Regions from separate parts of the Vibrio toranzoniae genome, predicted to be linked through region 2. Evidence: predicted binding sites of a transcription regulator. Region 2 holds the regulator's gene; the other holds the start of a gene.

Region 1 (3,664 bases), on a different replicon from region 2:
CTGGCAGGTTTGGTTCACGATATAGGTAAGCTGCAAACACCAAATGAGATTCTTCATAAATATGATTTGCTGACAGACGAAGAGTATTGCTGTATTAAGCGACATGCAACGGACACTCGATTTGCGTTACAGGAATTATTTAGCTCGCCCCAGATCTGTCAGTGGGCATCAAACCATCATGAAAGATTGGATGGTTCTGGTTATCCTATGGGGAAAACAGCTGAACAATTGGATCAACCCAGTCGGATTATTGCGGTAGTGGATGTGTTCCAAGCGCTAACTCAGTCTCGTCCTTACCGACAGGGCATGACATTAGAAGAGTCTTTAAACATGTTGGCTGACCTTGTTGAAAATCATAAGTTGGATCGAGAAGTGTTTGAGTGCCTAAAAAAACACTCGGAATACTGCTTTGAATTATCAACAGATAAAAGAATGTACGCGTTTTAGCGTTAGCGAGTACTTTTGGGGTGTGATGCCTTAAACCAATTTAGATGAAAATGACTCATAAGAAACAGAAAGCGATAGCCGAGGCTATCGCTTTTTTAATGGGGGTCTATCAGATCAATATCAGGATCGTTAGAGCAAGGTTAGTATCGTTTTAAGATCTCGATGATCGCTTGCGCTGTTTCCGCGGCGATAATGGCATCTATGTCATCATCATTTTGGAACAACTCTGATAGTGCCATAATAGTCTGGATATGGCTGTCTGAATCCATTGCCGCCAGAGTAATGGAAAGGTAAACGTCTCCGTTGTCTTCTGACTCTAAATCAACACCGTGTTTAAACACCGTCACTTGCAGTGATGCTTCGTTCACGCCATCTTCAGGACGAGCATGAGGCATTGCAATCTTTGGCGCTAGAACATAATACGCGCCAATATCTTTGTGCTTTTGCTTGATAGCTTCAACATAGCTAGCTTCGATTTTGTTGCTTGCTAGCAATGTTGAACATATTGAATTTGTTTAATAAATTTATTTTGCAACTGACCATTGTTTTAAATTTATAAGTAATTTTATCAATAATAACCCTACCAATATGTGAGTTGGTTTATGTAATGAGATTTATATAAATTATTGATTTAGCGAATGTTTGATGATTGATTAGATTTTTGTTAGAACACCACCTTCAAAACAATAAGATAGGTAAATATCATGAAAAAACTCGTCAGTTTGCTGCTCGTTGCAGTATCGCTTGGGCTTTCCGGCTGTGCAACCGTATTAACTGCGGAACAAAGTGCGCCGCAATTGAGTGTGGTTCCACAAGATAAAGCGCTGACTATTGCTGTCATTGATAAACGTCCATACGTTTTAGAACAAGATAAAGAACCAAAGTTTGAGGGAATCATTCGCAGTTCATTGGGGATACCTTATTCATACAATACGGCGACTCAGCAACCAATGTCTCAGTTTTTGACGGATAGGCTCGTTGCAGGCTTAAAGAAGCAGCAAGTGACGGTGGACTCAGTCGAAACGACACCAAACGAAGACATAACTAAAGTCGTTGAGCAGATGAAAGCGTTCGACAATAAATCTATGATGTTCGTTTTGAATGAATGGAAGTATGATTTCCACGCGTTCACAGACAACTCTTGGTACAACGTCAATGTAATTATTTATGATGAAGCCGGTAAGAAGTTACTGAGTAAAAACTTTCAAGGTGAGAATGATGTTCCGGATGGCGGCGCGATTATCAATGAGATGCAGCTTATCTACAAACAGCGTTTTGAAGAAATCTTCCAAGATGTTGAAGTAAAAAGTGCTTTACTAAACTAGTTACTGGTGCTCCTATTCTAGAAAAGCCACGTGCTGTGGCTTTTTAGCTAAATCATAGATCTAGTTAACTTATTTTTAACTGTCACGGTAGATCTCTCCGATAAGCACTCCGTTTTGCACGATTCTTAACCGCGCGAACGTTTGCGTTAAAAAATGTGATGAAAGTCTCACTTAACTGTTTATACTTCTCTTCCGGTTTTAAGCCGGTGCTTAGCCAATACAAGCCGTCACATGGATATGTGAATGACCCCACGGACCGGACCAGCTGCGTTCCACTGCTTGTATAAGGTGATTCTTACATGAACAACTCGTTGTTACATTCGCTAACTCTGTTAGCTCCTTCATCGCGTAGCGTGTTGCTTGCGGTTCTTTGTCCTGTTCCTTTGATGTCATTTGCTTGGCTCATGTTCACTCTATAAGGATTACTAGGACATATTATGAATATTCTATTTGGTTTTGTCGGTGTTATTGCACTGATTGCTTGCGCGTACCTGCTGTCTGAAAGTCGTTCTTCGATTAACTGGAAAACGGTCTCTCGTGCTCTATTACTTCAGATTGGTTTTGCTGCTCTAGTATTGTATTTTCCATGGGGACAGTTGGCGTTAACAAGCCTAAGTAATGGCGTTTCTAGTCTGCTTGGTTTTGCAGACGCTGGTATTGCTTTCCTTTTCGGTGACCTTGCCACTGAAGGCTTCATTTTCGCGGTTCGCGTACTTCCAATCATTATCTTCTTCAGTGCTTTGATCTCTGCGCTTTATTACTTAGGCATCATGCAGAAAGTGATTCAAATCTTGGGCGGAGCGGTGCAAAAACTGCTGGGAACAAGTAAAGCTGAATCTCTTGTTGCAACCGGTAATATCTTCCTTTCTCAGGGTGAGTCTCCTCTTCTTATTCGTCCATTTTTAAAATCTATGACTCGTTCTGAGCTGTTTGCTGTAATGGCTGGTGGTATGGCGTCTGTTGCGGGTAGTGTACTTGGTGGCTATGCAGGATTAGGTGTTGAACTTAAATACCTTATTGCAGCAAGTTTCATGGCGGCTCCAGGTAGCCTATTGATGGCGAAGATCATTGTCCCTGAGCGCAGCACACCAAGCGATTACGAACACATTGAGCTAGATAAAGCTGACCAAAGCAATGTGATTGATGCATTGGCAAGCGGCGCGATGAACGGTATGAAAGTCGCAGTGGCTGTCGGTACTATGTTGATTGCATTCGTGAGTGTGATTGCGATGGTGAACACGGGCCTAGAAAGTCTAGGTGAGACGTTCGGTTTTGCGGGTATTACGCTGCAAGCTATCTTCGGTTACCTGTTCTCGCCGCTAGCGTGGCTGATTGGTATCCCGAGTGATGAAGTGTTGATGGCGGGTTCTTACATCGGTCAGAAGATCGTAATGAACGAGTTTGTTGCTTTCATCGACTTCATTGAGAACAAAGCGCTGTTATCTGAACACAGCCAAGTGATTGTGACATTTGCTCTGTGTGGCTTCGCTAACATTGGCTCTATCGCGATTCAACTGGGTTCTATCGGTGTGATGGCACCTGAGCGTCGTGCTGAAGTAGCAAACTTAGGCCTGAAAGCAGTAGTTGCTGGTACGTTAGCAAACCTAATGAGTGCATGTTTAGCGGGTATTTTTATCCTGCTTTAAGCTCGGCTCAGTAAAAGCGATTAGATTCGTAAAAGCGGAGACCTTGCTTACGGAGTTTATGTAAGAAGGGTGTCCGCTTTTTTGTGCCTGCTTGTTAAGTTGATTCAGATTCAAACCACTACTTTCATTGCTCTGTCGTATGCTAGCCTCACTCGGAAGAGTAATAGAGCAAGCCCATTTTATTCGATATACTTGAATATCATTAGGTTGCGATTAATTACATTCAGTTTCGGTCAAGAACATCCG
Region 2 (3,664 bases):
TTCTAGGCTGCGCTTAGAAAGGAGCCGTGTTATAGTAAAAATCGATTGCTAACAAGTATGTTACTCAAACGACAAGGGTTGTCATGTCCGCTAAACATCCAATTATTGCGGTGACGGGTTCATCTGGAGCCGGCACCACCACTACCTCAGAAGCCTTCCGTAAAATGTTCAATATGATGGACGTGAAGGCCGCTTGGGTTGAAGGGGATAGCTTCCATCGCTTTACTCGACCAGAAATGGATGTCGAAATCCGCAAGGCACGCGCGCAAGGTAAACACATCAGCTACTTTGGTCCACAGGCTAACGATTTTGGCGCATTAGAAGAATTCTTCCATCAATACGGTAATGAAGGCACCGGTAAAGTACGGAGTTATCTGCACACCTTCGATGAAGCCGTGCCTTACAATCAAATGCCAGGTACCTTTACGCCATGGCAAGAGATCCCTGAAAATTCAAATGTGATGTTCTACGAAGGCCTACACGGCGGTGTAGTAGACGGAGACATCAACGTCTCTAAACATGTCGACCTGCTAATTGGCATGGTGCCAATCGTAAACCTTGAATGGATACAAAAATTCGTTCGTGACACACGCGATCGCGGGCACTCACGCGAAGCAGTAATGGACTCAATTGTTCGTTCAATGGATGATTATCTTAACTACATAACTCCTCAATTTTCGCGTACTCATATCAATTTTCAACGAGTGCCAACCGTAGATACATCCAACCCACTCAACGCCAAAGGGATCCCTAGTTTAGACGAGAGCTTCGTAGTTATACGATTACGTGGCATCAAAAACGTCGATTTCCCCTACCTTTTGGCTATGATTGATGGCTCATTTATGTCTCGCCACAACACGCTTGTGGTGCCAGGAGGAAAAATGAGTTTTGCTATGGAGCTCATTGTAAGGCCAATCCTGCAGCAACTCATCGAAACCGGCAAAATAGGTTAACGGTACGACATTCCTATTGATTACTTTTCATACCGTGATCATGTGCACAATTTTGCGTAAAAAATCGTAGCTTGGTCACGATTAAAATCAAGAAATAGTACCTGAAAAAGGATACTATTCTTAAACGAAACACAAGATAGCTTGCAGCACTCAACAAGTGCTCTTATCCTAACGAGTCAATCCAGGCTTAGCTAAAATACGGAAAGCAGCAAGCATACCCTGCAGAGGAAGTAAGATATTATGGTTCTAGGTAAACCCCAAACCGATCCAACATTAGAGTGGTTCCTTTCACACTGTCATATTCATAAGTACCCTTCAAAAAGTACTTTGATTCATGCTGGTGAAAAGGCAGAAACCTTGTACTACATTGTGAAAGGTTCTGTGGCAGTTCTTATCAAAGACGAAGAAGGTAAGGAGATGATTCTTTCTTACCTAAACCAAGGCGACTTCATCGGTGAGCTTGGCTTATTCGAAGAAGACCAAGAGCGTACTGCGTGGGTTCGAGCAAAATCTCCTTGTGAAGTCGCTGAGATTTCTTTCAAGAAATTCCGCCAACTTATCCAAGTGAACCCAGACATCCTGATGCGTCTTTCAGCGCAAATGGCAAGCCGCCTACAAGTAACTAGCCAAAAGGTTGGTGACTTAGCGTTCCTTGACGTAACCGGTCGTATCGCTCAAACGCTACTAAACCTAGCGAAACAACCCGATGCAATGACTCACCCTGACGGCATGCAAATCAAGATCACTCGTCAAGAAATTGGCCAGATCGTTGGTTGTTCTCGTGAGACAGTAGGTCGTATCTTAAAGATGCTAGAAGAGCAGAACCTAATTTCTGCACACGGTAAAACTATCGTGGTATACGGCACTCGTTAATCTCGATTAACTGAGCCAAAAATTTGAAAGCCACCAAATGAAAATTTGGTGGCTTTTTTGTTATCTAAAGATCTAAAGAGCAGATGCGAGATGCGAATGGAACACTTACAACTTCCAAACGCAAACTATCTCGAAGCGAAGCGCACCCGCATCCCTAGGGCAAAGCCTGTGCTCGAATCTTTCTTTAACCGTTGGTGCTTTCAAAAATCTTGTCAGCCGATGCTGCAACAAACCCGGTATAAAGCTCACCATTCGCCATCGCATAGCGCTTAGCAAACTCATAGAAGCCACCAGGAATCATCTCATTGCCTTCCACAAATGAAACTGGGACTTTGTCTGCCATTGTTGATGATTGCTCTAATAAGACCTCTGGAGAGCCTTTCACCTCACCTCCAGATGCATTGATCGTGAATCCCGACTCATTCAGATAGTCATTCACAACCTGCACTTCATCGAACTTATTTAACTGGTTCACACTCACCGTAAAGTGGTTGGCACCGTAACCATGAGCCGCTAGCCAAGACGCGTATTCACTCTCTTTTGCTAGCACTTGGAAATCAGCGAAGCTCAAATCCCAGAGACGACCACCAAACAAGAATTCATGACCTTGAAGCTGACTTGCGTCAACTTGCTCAACCAACTTAGCAACGATCTGTTGCAACTCACTTGAGCACTCTTCTACCTTCAACTCACTAATGAACACTTTCGGCTGCTTTGGATCTGGATGCTCGTAATGCTTAGCGACTAGCTTCTTGCTCTCAAACAGGTAATCGCCACACGCTTTATAACCTAACTCAAGGAAAGGCTTAGCCAGCGTTTCAATTCCCAGCGGAGCTACATTGAAAGTACGCAGTGCAATATGATCATTAATCAGCGCTTCGTCTTCTTTTAGCAACTGGTGTACTTTCTCAGCCGATGGGCACAGCCTGTGAATGTAATCATCCCATAGTGATTTAAAGAGTAGATCGGGCGTCATGGTGACTCCTTGTCAGAGGTTCTAGCAAGCTAGTAATTTGGATTAGAAAGGGAGTGGCTGAGACCCAAAGTCAGCAGCCATCAGCCTGTGACATACTTGTTCTATTATTATCTACCGCCCAATCTAGGTGTCGGACGTGATGGAAAAGGAAGCGATAACACCACTTCCCTATTTCCAATTTAACGAATGAGCTTAGTACTCATTAGCCTAAATTACAGCTCAATACCCGGGCTAAACGTTGCTGGAAGTTGAGTTTCACCACCTTCCATTGAAGCCATAGGATAAGCACAGTAGTCAGCCGCATAGTAAGCACTAGGGCGTAAGTTACCTGAAGCACCCGGACCACCAAATGGTGCATCACCACTGGCGCCTGTTAACTGACGGTTACGGTTCACAATACCCGCTCGAATATGGTCAACGAAGTATTCCCATTCAGAATCATCTGTTGATACTAAACCAGCAGATAAACCAAAGCGTGTGTCGTTAGCTAACTCAACCGCTTGCTCTAGTGATTGGTAACGGACCACTTGTAGCAATGGACCGAAGTACTCTTCATCCGGCAGTTCAGCAATGTTGGTTGCATCGATAATCCCCGGAGAAACAAACGCCGCTTGACCCGCTTTTGCTTCCACGAGGCTGACACCGCCTAGCGATTGCAGATTCGCTTGCGCGTCTAAAATAAACTTAGCTGCTGTTTCAGAGATCTGTGGGCCCATGAATGGTGCTGGCTCAGCGAAAGGCTGATCAACACGAATCTTTTGAGTTGCTGCAACAAGCTTATCGATCAGTAGGTCACCCTTCTCGCCAATAGGAACATATAGACGACGAGCACATGTACAACGTTGACCTGCACTGATGAACG

Evidence for each region. Region 2 encodes CRP, which controls carbon source genes, mostly activating them, when cyclic AMP is high. Its sites were predicted from a motif close to TGTGANNNNNNTCACA; they were not measured.
Region 1: OCU50_RS16865 (NupC/NupG family nucleoside CNT transporter) is a predicted target of CRP. The motif match lies at 1,927-1,942, and genes of this name have one in related genera.

The regions. Positions count from the first base shown of each region.
Region 1 covers NZ_AP025515.1:551,325-554,988, reverse strand. The annotation lists gene OCU50_RS16880 (HD-GYP domain-containing protein) at 1-447, shown strand, start outside; partial or broken gene OCU50_RS16875 (PTS sugar transporter subunit IIA) at 588-950, opposite strand; gene OCU50_RS16870 (YajG family lipoprotein) at 1,152-1,772, shown strand; gene OCU50_RS16865 (NupC/NupG family nucleoside CNT transporter) at 2,210-3,418, shown strand.
Region 2 covers NZ_AP025514.1:2,850,319-2,853,982, forward strand. The annotation lists gene OCU50_RS12995 (YheU family protein) at 1-6, shown strand, start outside; gene OCU50_RS13000 (phosphoribulokinase) at 84-953, shown strand; gene crp (cAMP-activated global transcriptional regulator CRP) at 1,194-1,826, shown strand; gene OCU50_RS13010 (DUF1338 domain-containing protein) at 2,011-2,802, opposite strand; gene astD (succinylglutamate-semialdehyde dehydrogenase) at 3,015-3,664, opposite strand, start outside.